Regions from separate parts of the Musicola paradisiaca NCPPB 2511 genome, predicted to be linked through region 2. Evidence: riboswitches for the same ligand, from Rfam matches in the RefSeq annotation. Region 2 holds a riboswitch; each other region holds the start of a gene.
What was found. Region 2 has a riboswitch for thiamine pyrophosphate ahead of thiB (thiamine ABC transporter substrate binding subunit). Riboswitches for the same ligand answer to the same signal wherever they lie in the genome.

Region 1 (4,173 bases), 1.1 Mb from region 2:
CGCACGCCGGCCTCAAGCAAACGCGCGATCCACTCGACGCTATCCACGACCGGATAGAGCCCCAGGCGTTTTTCCGTGGCGGGAAACGCGGCGTTCATCGGTTTTCCTCCTGCGGCAGGCTGGCGGCGGAGTGATAGAGTTCGCTGCCGCGGGCGCGGAATTCGGCGGACATCTGTGCCATACCGACGTCGATCGGCTGCGCCTGCGCTTCCTGCCGGGCGGCGTAGTCTCTGACTTCCTGGGTTATTTTCATCGAACAGAATTTCGGCCCGCACATTGAGCAAAAATGCGCGATTTTGCCGGATTCCTGCGGCAGGGTTTCGTCGTGGTAGGCGCGGGCGGTTTCCGGGTCGAGCGCCAGATTGAACTGGTCTTCCCAGCGAAATTCGAATCGCGCCTTGGACATGGCGTTATCGCGGATCTGCGCGCCGGGGTGGCCTTTCGCCAGATCGGCGGCATGAGCGGCGATCTTGTAGGTAATAAGCCCTTGTTTAACGTCGTTTTTGTTGGGTAGACCCAGGTGTTCTTTCGGCGTGACGTAGCACAGCATGGCGCAGCCGAACCAGCCGATCATCGCCGCGCCGATGCCGGAGGTGAAGTGGTCGTAACCCGGCGCGATGTCGGTGGTGAGCGGGCCTAACGTATAGAACGGCGCTTCGTGGCAGTGCTCCAGCTCCTCGGTCATGTTGCGGCGGATCATCTGCATCGGCACATGGCCGGGGCCTTCGATCATCACCTGTACGTCGTATTCCCAGGCGATTTTGGTCAGTTCGCCCAGCGTGTGCAGTTCGGCGAACTGGGCTTCGTCGTTGGCGTCTTGAATCGAGCCGGGGCGCAGGCCGTCGCCCAGCGACAGCGCGACGTCATAGGCGCTACAGATTTCGCAAATTTCACGGAAATGCTGGTAGAGGAAGTTTTCCTGATGGTGCGACAGGCACCATTTGGCCATGATCGAGCCGCCGCGCGAGACGATGCCGGTCAGACGTTTGGCGGTCATCGGCACGTAGCGCAGCAGTACGCCGGCGTGGATGGTGAAATAGTCCACCCCCTGTTCGGCTTGCTCCAGCAGGGTGTCGCGGAAGATCTCCCAATTGAGGTTTTCCGCGATGCCGTTCACTTTTTCCAGCGCTTGATAGATGGGCACCGTGCCGATCGGCACTGGGCTGTTGCGCAGGATCCATTCGCGGGTTTCGTGGATGTAGCGGCCGGTGGACAGATCCATCACGGTGTCTGCGCCCCAGCGGGTCGACCACACCAGTTTTTCCACTTCCTCTTCAATGGAGGAGGAGACGGACGAGTTGCCGATGTTGGCGTTCACTTTGACCAGAAAATTACGGCCGATGATCATCGGCTCCGATTCCGGGTGATTGATGTTGGCCGGAATGATGGCGCGGCCGGCGGCCACTTCCTGACGCACGAACTCCGGGGTGATGTTCTCCGGCAGATGCGCGCCAAAGCTGTGTCCGGGATGCTGTTGGCGCAGCACCTCGCCGCGAATGCGCTCGCGCCCCATGTTTTCACGGATGGCGATGAACTCCATTTCCGGGGTGATGACGCCACGGCGAGCGTAGTGCAGTTGGGTGACGCACCGCCCGGCTTGGGCGCGCTTGGGGGACGGCAGGTGCTCAAAGCGCAGATGGTCGAGGCCGGCGTCCGCCAGCCGCTGTTGGGTGAAGCGGGAACTGCGTTCGTGCAGCGGTTCGGTATCCTGCCGTTGGTCGATCCAGGCGGCGCGCGTTTTCGCCAGCCCTTGACGGACATCCAGCCGGGCGGCCGGGTCGCCGTAGGGGCCCGAGGTATCGTAAACCGGCACCGGTTCGTTGGGTTCGTACTGCGGATTGTCGCGGTTGCCGCCGACCAGCGTCGGGCTGAGCTGGATTTCGCGCATCGGTACCTGTAAGTCCGGACGCGAACCGGTCAGATAGATGCGTTGCGATTGGGGGAAGGCGGTGCCTTGCAGCGAGTCGATAAACTGTTGCGCCGCTTCACGTTGCGCACGACGGCTGGCGTGGTTTTGCCCGGCGGCGGGTTTCTGTTCTGTAGACATAGCAAATTCCTTAACGGTGTAGGGAAAGGTTGCTTGTCTGGAGCTCGGAGGGAGTAATGGCTGGATGTGAACCGATTGAAGCAGGCTGCATCAACAGGTTCTGGCAGTGAGATTACTCTTGTTCCCTTCGCAGGTTTTAACCTGATCAGGTTCCGCGGATCCCGAATTAACGGTCTCAGCCCGCCTGCGTTTTTTACAGGCTGGGCACTCCGACAAGATTTCTGGCTGCGCCTGATAAATCACGTTCAGGGGCGCCGCCTCACCCCGCTTCGGGGGTGGTAGCCCCACACTTTATGCCGGGTTCCGACGGCTGTCAAAAGCCAAATCATGACGCCGTGTTACGACGGGGCCAATCGTTTGCGTCGTCGCGGCATTCAGGGAAAGCGCATTGCCAAGGCCGCACACGCGCCGGATAATGCGCCCAGAGCCGTCACATGCCGTCCGGCGACAAAAAAGAGGCGATAGAAATATGGAACTGACGCTGAAAGGGGATGAGTCCGGCTGGTGGGTGGTCTGCCACCGACAGCAAGTTTGGCAACCCCAGGGAGAACTGCCGTATGGGCGTGCGGCGCAGTGGCATCTGCAACAGCGCGCAGCGCGACAGATTGGTGAATGGCAGGGCGAGGCGGTATGGCTGGTGCAGCACGAGATGGCGCAGGATATGGGTTCGGTGCGTCAGTTGCTGAGCCATGACGCCGTATTGTTCCAACTGGCTGGCCGGGCTGTGCAGTTGGAGGCGTTCTATCGCTCACACCGTTTTTGCGGTTATTGCGGCCATGACATGGTTCACAGCACGACCGAACTGGCCTGCCTCTGCCCGCATTGCCGGGAACGTTACTATCCGCAGATTGCGCCTTGCGTTATCGTTGCCATCCGCCATGAAGAGAAAATCCTGCTTGCTCAGCATTTGCGCCATCGCGGCAATATGTACACCGCGCTGGCCGGCTTCGTCGAAGTCGGCGAAACGCTGGAGCAGGCGGTTGCCAGAGAAGTCATGGAAGAGAGCAATGTGCGTATTAAGAATCTGCGTTATGTCTGCTCACAGCCTTGGCCGTTTCCGCATTCGCTGATGATGGCGTATACGGCGGAGTATGCCGGTGGCGAACTGCGGCACGACCCTTCGGAACTGCGCGACGCCGCCTGGTTTCGTTATGATCGCCTGCCTGAGTTGCCGCCGCCCGGCACGGTCGCCCGCCGCCTGATCGAAGATACCGTGGTGCTGTGCCGCGAAGCGGATAGTTAAGCGGCGTGTTAACCCGAGATAACGAACGATGCCTGTCTGCAGGCCTAAAAGGAAAAAACATGACTGACCTGAAAAATGATCGCTATCTGCGAGCTTTATTGCGCCAGCCAGTGGATGTGACGCCGGTATGGATGATGCGTCAGGCCGGGCGCTATTTGCCGGAGTATCGCGCGACGCGCGCGCAGGCGGGCGATTTTATGTCGCTATGCCGCAATGCGGAACTGGCCTGCGAAGTCACCTTACAGCCGTTGCGTCGTTACCATCTTGATGCCGCCATTCTGTTCTCGGATATCCTCACGGTGCCCGATGCCATGGGGTTGGGGCTCTATTTTGAAGCCGGCGAGGGGCCGCGTTTCACCTCTCCCGTGACGTCGCATGCCGATGTGGTGAAGCTGCCGATCCCCGATCCGGAACTGGAACTGGGGTATGTCATGAACGCCGTGCGGACTATTCGGCGGAATCTGGCGGGCGCCGTGCCGCTGATCGGCTTTTCCGGCAGCCCCTGGACGCTGGCGACCTACATGGTGGAAGGCGGCAGCAGTAAAGCATTCACTGTGATCAAGAAGATGATGTTTACCGCGCCGGAGACTCTGCACTTGCTGTTGGACAAGCTGGCGGACAGCGTCACGCTGTATCTGAACGCGCAAATTCGCGCCGGCGCCCAGTCCGTAATGATTTTTGATACCTGGGGCGGCGCGCTGAGCGGTGCTGATTATCGTGAATTCTCGCTGCATTACATGCACAAGATTGTCGATGGTTTGCTGCGCGAAAACGACGGGCGTCGCGTGCCGGTGACGCTGTTTACCAAGGGCGGCGGCCAGTGGCTGGAGGCGATGGCGGATACCGGCTGTGATGCGCTGGGGCTGGACTGGACCACCGATAT
Region 2 (4,173 bases):
CCTGAAGCCGCGATGCCGCAACGCTCACATCCGTTATCACAGCCAATGGCGATATTCTTCCTCGTTCATCTCGCCAATCTGCCACTGCGTCACCTGCAACAGCAACGCCATACGCTGTGACGTCGACAAAAAACGCCATAAACCGCGCCTGCCGTGACACAGCCAACGCACATAGAAACGATACTGACAGGTCATCATCCGCCTCCTCACGCTGCGTTGTTCACTGACCCAAAGTATCGACGTAATATAGGGAAAAATATATTGATGACTTTCCGCCGTGGAGTTCCCCTTTTATGTCATCGACTCGTTTGCAACAGCAGTTTGTCCGGTTATGGCAATGCTTCCAGGGCCAGGATACCGACACCACGCTACAGGAATTGGCCGTCCTGCTGAATTGTTCGCGCCGCCATATTCGATCGCTGCTGCGCGCCATGCAGGAGCAGGGTTGGCTGCTCTGGCATGCGGAAGCGGGACGCGGAAAACGTTCACGCCTGACGTTCCTGTACACCGGCCTGACGTTGCAACAGCAGCGAGCTGAAGACCTATTGGAACAAGACCGTATCGACCAGTTGGTGCAATTGGTCGGCGACAAGGAGACCCTGCGTCAGATGCTGATGTCCCACCTGGGACGCAGCTTCCGCCAGGGCCGCCACCTGCTGCGCATACTCTATTATCGCCCGATGCATAACCTGATGCCCGGCAATGCATTACGGCGTTCCGAAATGCACCTGGCCCGGCAGATCTTCAGCGGGCTGACCAGCATAAATGAGGAAAATGGGGAACTCCTGCCGGATCTGGCGCACCACTGGCAGGCGCTGTCGCCACTGCATTGGCGGTTTTATCTGCGTCCGGCGGTACGCTTTCATCACGGTCGGGAAATGACGATGGAAGATGTGGTCACGTCCCTGAAACGGCTGACGCTGTCGCCGCTGTTCTCACATTGGGTCGCCATTACCTCCCCCGCGCCGTTCGTGCTGGATATTGAGCTCAGCATGCCCGACGTTTGGCTGCCGTGGCTGCTGGGCAGCGTCCCGGCGATGATCATCCCGAAAGAGTGGCAAACGCTGCCGGACTTCGTGCGCCAGCCGATGGGTACCGGCCCATACTCGGTGGTGAAAAACACCCACAGCCAACTGAAGATTCAGGCATTTGACGACTACTTTGGCTACCGTGCGCTGATCGATGAAGTCAGTATCTGGGTACTGCCTGATGAACCGTCGCTCCCTCCCTGCTCAATACAGTTACAGGGAGACGATACACATACCGACGAACTGGAAAACCGCTTGGAGGAAGGCTGTTACTACCTCCTGTTCGATCGCCGCGCGCCGACCATGTGCGACCCGGCTGTCCGGCGTTGGCTCTGCCAGGTGCTTAGCCCGGTCGCTATGCTCGGCCAGGCGGGCGATATTTACCAGAGCAGTTGGTCGCCCGCCTACGGCCTGCTGCCGCGCTGGCATCACAATATTCCGCGCGCCTTGCAGGAAAAACCGGCGTCGCTGGCCCGGCTGCGTATCACCAGCTACCGCGATCATCCCGAATATCAGGATATTACCGACATCATGGCGCGTCTGCTGGCGCAGTACGATGTCACGCTCAGCGTGCAGCATCTGGATTATGAAAAGTGGCATCAAGGGCAAGGCGATAGCGATCTGTGGCTCGGCAGCGCCAACTTTGCCCTGCCGCTCGAATTCTCGCTGTTTGCCATGTTGTATGAAATGCCGCTGCTGCAACACTGCATAGACGAAGACCTGGCCGCGACCGCCCGCCAGTGGCGGCAGGGCTCGCTCTCTTTGCCGGATTGGGGACAGGCGCTGATACAACGCCAGCAAATCCACCCGCTATTTCACCATTGGCTGCAATTGCAGGGGCAACGCAGCATGCGCGGCATCCATCTCAATACCCGCGGGTGGTTCGATTTCAAATCCGCCTGGTTTGCACCGCCGGATAATCTCTAAACGCGCGCCGCACCGCGATTGCCGCGTCGTACATGTCGACGCCAACCGGAACGCATACCGCCGGATTCCGTGCTTTCCCTTATGTAACGTTCATCTTACAATACCGCCGTTCTCAACGGGGTGCGATGCCGCCGCTGTTCGGTTTGTCGCTGAGAAAATACCCGTCGAACCTGATCCGGTTAATACCGGCGAAGGGATTTGAGACTGCTTCCGGCCTGCTCAAAGACCTTTGCCATCCGCTAAAAATTGGAGTGCAAAGTGTTAAAAAAATTACTGTCCTGCCTGCTATTGCTATCCGCCCCCGTGTTCGCCAAACCGACGCTCACGGTCTACACCTACGACTCATTCGCGTCAGAATGGGGGCCGGGGCCGGGCGTCAAAACCGCCTTTGAAAAAACCTGCGACTGCGAACTGAAATTCGTCGCGCTGGAAGATGGCGTCTCACTGCTTAACCGCCTGCGCATGGAAGGCAAAAACAGCCCGGCCGATATCGTCTTGGGTCTGGACAACAACCTGCTGCAGGCGGCGGAACAAACCGGCCTGTTCAGCAAACACGGTATTAGCACCGATGCGCTGGCCGTACCCGGCGGTTGGAAAAACGACACCTTTCTGCCGTTCGACTACGGTTACTTCGCCTTCGTCTACAACAAAGATAAGCTGAAAAACCCGCCGACAAGCCTGCGTGAACTGGTGGAAAGCAACCAGCCGTGGAAGGTGATTTACGAAGACCCGCGCACCAGCACGCCGGGTTTGGGCTTGCTGCTGTGGATGCAAAAAGTGTACGGCGACCAGACGCCGCAGGCCTGGCAGCAACTGGCGAAAAAAACCGTTACCGTCACCAAAGGATGGAGCGAAGCTTACGGTCTATTCCTCAAAGGCGAGGCGGATCTGGTACTGAGCTACACCACTTCGCCGGCCTATCACATCATCGCCGAGAAGAAAGACAACTATGCCGCCGCTGATTTCGCCGAAGGCCATTACCTGCAAGTGGAAGTGGCCGGTCGTCTGGCTGGCAGTAAAAACCCCCAGTTGGCGGAGCGTTTCCTGCAGTTCATGGTCAGCCCGGCTTTCCAGCAGATCATCCCGACCACCAACTGGATGTACCCGGCGGTTAAAACCGAGTTGCCTGCGGGCTATAACAGCCTGATGGTGCCCAAGACCTCGTTGTCGTTCACCCCGCAGCAGGTCGCCGAGCAACGCGCAAGCTGGGTGCAGGCATGGCAACGCGCCGTCAGCCGCTGATTCCCGGCTGGCTGTGGGCCGGCGGTCTGGCAGCCTCGTTGTTGACGGCCACCGCCGTGCTGGCCTTCGGCGCGCTGTGGTTTGATGCGCCGCAGGCGCCATGGTTGTCGCTGTGGCAGGATAGTTACCTGTGGCACGTCATCGGATTCAGCGTCTGGCAGGCGCTGCTTTCCGCCCTGCTCTCCACACTTCCCGCGCTGTTTCTGGCGCGTGCGCTCTACCGCCGTCGCTTCCCCGGCCGGCGCTGGCTGTTGCGGCTATGCGCCATGACGCTGGTGTTGCCGGTGCTGGTGGCGGTGTTCGGTATCCTCAGCGTATATGGCCGCGAAGGCTGGCTGGCGCAGCTATTGGCGCTGTTCGGGCTGCATTATCGCTTCTCGCCTTACGGTTTGCAGGGCATCCTGCTGGCCCATGTGTTCTTCAATCTGCCGCTGGCGACCCGGCTGATGCTGCAGGCGCTGGAGAGCATTTCCAGCGAACAGCGCCAATTGGCGGCTCAGCTCGGCATGCGCGGCTGGCATTTTTTCCGGCTGGTGGAATGGCCCTGGCTGCGCCGTCAGTTACTACCGGCGGGGTCACTGATTTTCATGCTCTGCTTCGCCAGTTTCGCTACCGTGCTTTCGCTGGGCGGCGGCCCGCAGGCAACCACCATCGAACTGGCGATTTATCAGGCGCTGAGTTTTGATTACGACCCGGCGCGTGCGGCGCTGCTGGCACTGTTACAGCTGATCTGTTGTCTGGGATTGACGCTGCTTGGGCAGCGGTTAACCACACTGCTGCCGGTCGGCATCAGCCAGCAGCGTGACTGGCGCGATCCGCAAGACAGCCCGTTCAGCCGCATCGCCGATACCCTGTTGATTGTCGCGGCACTCCTGCTGTTACTGCCGCCATTGCTGGCCGTGGTGGCTGACGGGCTGCACGGTTCGCTCGTCAGCGTCATACGCCAGAATGCGCTATGGCAAACCTTATGGACTTC
Region 3 (4,173 bases), 2.2 Mb from region 2:
GGCGCCGGCATAGGTCAGGGTATCGATCGGATTTTTGTGATCGACGATGATTAGCCGAATGATGGCGGTAATACCGATATAGATGAAATAGCGTAGCGGAAAGTGATATCCAGACGAAAAATACTTCACAATCAATGCAATAAATTCGAAATATAAAAAATAGATCACCAGGCTCTCGATCAGCATGTAGGAAGATTCCTTCTCATTGCTGACAAACAGTACCGTCGACAGATGCGCAGTCTCCTTGACAAGAAAGATGACCAGCATCACCGCCAGTGCCAGCAGCCCGACATTGAGGATCGTCTGTAGTCCCCGGGCAATCATTACCGCACGTATTGAACCCGCCATGAGCCCCTCCTTAAGTCCACTCATCGACACAACCGTGACCGCCAGACTACTGTCCGCAGATGTCGCCACGCTGACAATAATCTGACACAGATCACAAAATTAACGGGTAGCGGGCGAGCTGTCCATGCAATATTTTTCTGCTATTTATCTGATTTTCTTATCCCTTAAGACCCAATCACCACCAGCGATAAAAATGGTGCACTGGGCCGATCCCTCCGCCGACCTGCAACGAATCCGCTTGCTCCAACGCGCCCTGCAGGTAATTCTTCGCGGCGGGCAACGTCTCCTGCCAGTCGGCATGACGTGGACGCAACGCCGCCAGCGCCGCGGAGAGCGTACAGCCGGTACCGTGAGTGTGACGGGTCACGACACGCGGCGTACTGAAGCGTACCGGCGCACAATGCGTCGTAAACAACCAGTCCGGGCTTTCCCGGTCGCTCAGATGCCCGCCTTTCATCAGTACAGCCTGGCACCCCATCGCCAACAACCGCTCGCCCTGTTGCCGCATTTCCGCCTCATCGACCGCTGGCGCGCACTGCAACAACGCCGCGGCTTCCGGCAGATTGGGGGTAATCAACGACACGCGCGGCAATAACAGTTGACGCACCGCCTCCACCGCCTCGGGTGCCAGCAGCGGGTCGCCGCTTTTCGCCAGCATCACCGTATCCAGCACCACATGCGGCACTGGGTAACGTTGCAGTCGTTCTGCCACCGCCTCTACGATGTCCGTCTGCGCCAGCATGCCGATCTTGGCGCAATCAATGCGCACGTCGCTCAACACGGAATCCAGCTGCGCGGCGACAAATGCCGGTTCGATCCGGTATACCGACTGCACCCCGCGCGTGTTCTGCGCCACCAATGCGGTAATCACGCTGGTGCCATAAGCCCCCAACGCGGAAAACGTTTTAAGATCAGCCTGAATCCCCGCGCCGCCGCTGGGATCGGTACCGGCGATGGTTAATGCGTTAATGCGTTTCATACCGTCACCCCTCCGCGTTCGGCATACAGCGCATCCAGAAACCCGGGAATAAAGCTGCCCGGCCCCGATGCCTGCTGAGCGGCCCGCGCACCGCAACGCGACATGACGGCACAAGCCGCCGCCACATGGGCCAGGCGATCCCCCTCCAGTGCGCAGAACCCAGCCACCACGGCCGACAACGCGCAGCCAGTGCCCACCACTCGCGTCATTAACGGATCGCCACCGCTCACCGCCCAATCACGCTGACCATCGGTGACGTAATCCACCTCACCGGTGACGGCGACGCAGGTCGACCAACGTTGCGCCAGCGAGCGAGCGGCGGGAAGCGCGAACCATGAATCGTTGCCGCTGTCGACGCCGCGCCCGGCGGAACCTTCCCCGGCCAGCGCCAGAATTTCCGAGGCATTGCCGCGAATGGCGGCCGGTTTCATCGTGAGCAGTTGCTGAGCAAATGCCGTGCGGTATGTCAGCCCGCCGACAGCAACCGGATCCAGTACCCAGGGCGTGCCTGCCTGTGTCGCACTGGCGATCGCCGCCAGCATGGCATCCGCCCGGGATACTTCTAGCGTTCCAATATTGATCAGCAGTGCATCAGCGAGTGCGCTGAATTGCGCCGCTTCGCCCGGATCCACCACCATCGCGGGAGAGGCGCCCAACGCGAGCAGTACATTAGCGGTAAAACTTTGCACCACGTCATTAGTGAGACAATGAACCAACGGAGCACGCTGGTGAAACAAAGTGAGGGAATCCGCGACAGAGGCAGTAGGGAAAGGTGTTGCTTGCATTTTCATAAACCTCCCGACCGGCGTGGAAGAAGACGGCAACCGGCGGGATACCGTGACTTTCCTACGCTGGCATTATCCAGTTCAGGTAATACGGGTATTTCTCAGCCCCGCCTTTCAGAAGGGCACCCCGAGTCAACAGCGGTATTATTCAGAGCGTTTGGGAAAAGATCAATCGCTACGGTTTCCTGATCCCAGGAGTCAGTCCATTAACGGCTACACCGCCGCATCCATCAATGCAACCGCAATAGCACCTCATTACATCCGCGTGCTAAATCATGGTGTCGGCAGCTCCGGCAGAATGCCGTCACTTCAGGGTGCACGGTGATACACCGCCTCAATATTGTACCCATCGGGGTCGTACACAAAGGCTGCGTAGTAATTCGGGTGGTAGTTTGGACGCAGCCCCGGCGCCCCATTATCCCGGCCCCCCGCAGCGATAGCTGCGGCAAAGAAAGCGTCGACCCGCTCACGCGATGCGGTACTGAACGCAAAGTGCACCGCCGGGCAAGCTCCTGCCTCCGCCTGATAAAACCAGAGTTCGCCGCCCGGATCGCTGGCTTGCCCGTACCCTTCCGTCACCGCGAAGCTGACGGCGAACGACATATCCTTAATCAGGCGATAACCCAACGGCCTGAGCGCAGCCTCATAAAACTGTCGACTACGGGTTATATCCGTCACCGGAATACTCAGATGATCCAGCATAATCTCTCCTTGCTGATGGTCGTTATGGATGATATCGCGCCACCATACCCCCACCGTTTAGCGGGAAACATGATCGTGATCGGCAAAGAGAATAATGCGTAATGGCATGGAAAACGCCACGGATGATTGCCCGACACCCATGTTGGGCAACCGTGAGGGTCAGCACACCAGCGCCAGCATGGCGAAACTCGCCAGCCAGTGTCCGCCGCTGTAGTGGCTGCCCACCACGTATCCAACGCTGGCGTCAAGATGCCGCTCGGCGGCATCCAGCAAGACCGACCGCGAGGCGGCCGATGCCGGCAGTTGTTCTGTGATATGGCGCATACACCAGGCCCGGCTGAGGTTTAACCCATCCAGATGCGCGATTTTCGTATCGGCCCTGTCACTCACCCGTGCCGGATGGAGCAACGTATTGCACACAGACATCGTCGGTAAAAACGCATCAAACCAGGAAGGAAATGCCGCTCCCAACACCTGGCTCATCAATAACCCTTCGGTCAAGGCACCGGACAAAAATTCGTCCCCGCCCGGTTCGTAATGCGCGGGATAGGCGATGTCATCGACAAAATAACACATGGCCGCCTGGGTAATGGCGGTCTCCAGTTTGCTGTCCGCCACGATGCGTGCATAGTCGAGCGACAGACTCAGCGCGAAAGCGGTATTGAAATGAGTGCCGACCCGGATGGGGTAGGTCAGTTTGTCCAGATAGTCGAGCAACCGTTGCCGGATATCCTGCACCAGCGGCCGCAGTGCATCCAACCAACTGGCCGCGGCAGGGTGCCGCGATTGCGCGAGCTCTCCCGCCAACGCCAGCAACCAGCCATAACCGTAAGGCCGTTCAAAGGAGGCACGCATCGGCGCCTGAAAATACGCAGCCTCACGCGCCATGTTATCCCGCGTGAAATGCTCGTCAAACAGCCGGGTAATGTCGTCGTAACAAGGCAGTTCGGGAAACTCGCGGAGACTACGCAGCAGTAGCCAGTAGCCATGCACGGCGGAATGCCAGTCGAAACAGCCGTAGAATACCGGGTGTAACTCACGCGGCGGCAACGCATCGGCATCGCTATTCATCAGGTGCATAATGTGATTGGGGTATTCCTGCCGTAGGTAGGTCAACGGCATACGGGCGAACGCATCCGCCAGGTGGGGTGTCAGTTGCATCTCGGTTCCTTAGTACGCCCATAGCCGCATCGCCGTGCGTCCCGAACGCCATAAAAAGTAACGGTTTAAGATTATATGACTCACAACTATCCCAGCCGGATTTATGCGTCAATCGGTTTATGCGTTTCAGGAAAATCAATGCATTTCAGGGGATGACAATGCCCTACCCGAGGATGTTGAACGGAAGGTCGAACCGCC

Region 1: another riboswitch for thiamine pyrophosphate. It lies ahead of thiC (phosphomethylpyrimidine synthase ThiC); the one in region 2 lies ahead of thiB (thiamine ABC transporter substrate binding subunit).
Region 3: another riboswitch for thiamine pyrophosphate. It lies ahead of thiM (hydroxyethylthiazole kinase); the one in region 2 lies ahead of thiB (thiamine ABC transporter substrate binding subunit).

Annotation. Positions count from the first base shown of each region.
Region 1 is NZ_CM001857.1:4,270,485-4,274,657, reverse strand. Features, by position in the region: gene thiE (thiamine phosphate synthase) at 1-98, opposite strand, end outside; gene thiC (phosphomethylpyrimidine synthase ThiC) at 95-2,047, opposite strand; TPP riboswitch at 2,153-2,269, opposite strand; gene nudC (NAD(+) diphosphatase) at 2,517-3,290, shown strand; gene hemE (uroporphyrinogen decarboxylase) at 3,350-4,173, shown strand, end outside.
Region 2 is NZ_CM001857.1:690,603-694,775, reverse strand. Features, by position in the region: gene sgrT (glucose uptake inhibitor SgrT) at 37-198, opposite strand; gene sgrR (HTH-type transcriptional regulator SgrR) at 294-1,955, shown strand; TPP riboswitch at 2,062-2,170, shown strand; gene thiB (thiamine ABC transporter substrate binding subunit) at 2,214-3,197, shown strand; gene thiP (thiamine/thiamine pyrophosphate ABC transporter permease ThiP) at 3,173-4,173, shown strand, end outside.
Region 3 is NZ_CM001857.1:3,148,266-3,152,438, forward strand. Features, by position in the region: gene psiE (phosphate-starvation-inducible protein PsiE) at 1-348, opposite strand, end outside; gene thiD (bifunctional hydroxymethylpyrimidine kinase/phosphomethylpyrimidine kinase) at 524-1,327, opposite strand; gene thiM (hydroxyethylthiazole kinase) at 1,324-2,112, opposite strand; TPP riboswitch at 2,154-2,252, opposite strand; gene DPA2511_RS13935 (VOC family protein) at 2,422-2,814, opposite strand; gene DPA2511_RS13945 (DUF2891 domain-containing protein) at 2,974-3,975, opposite strand.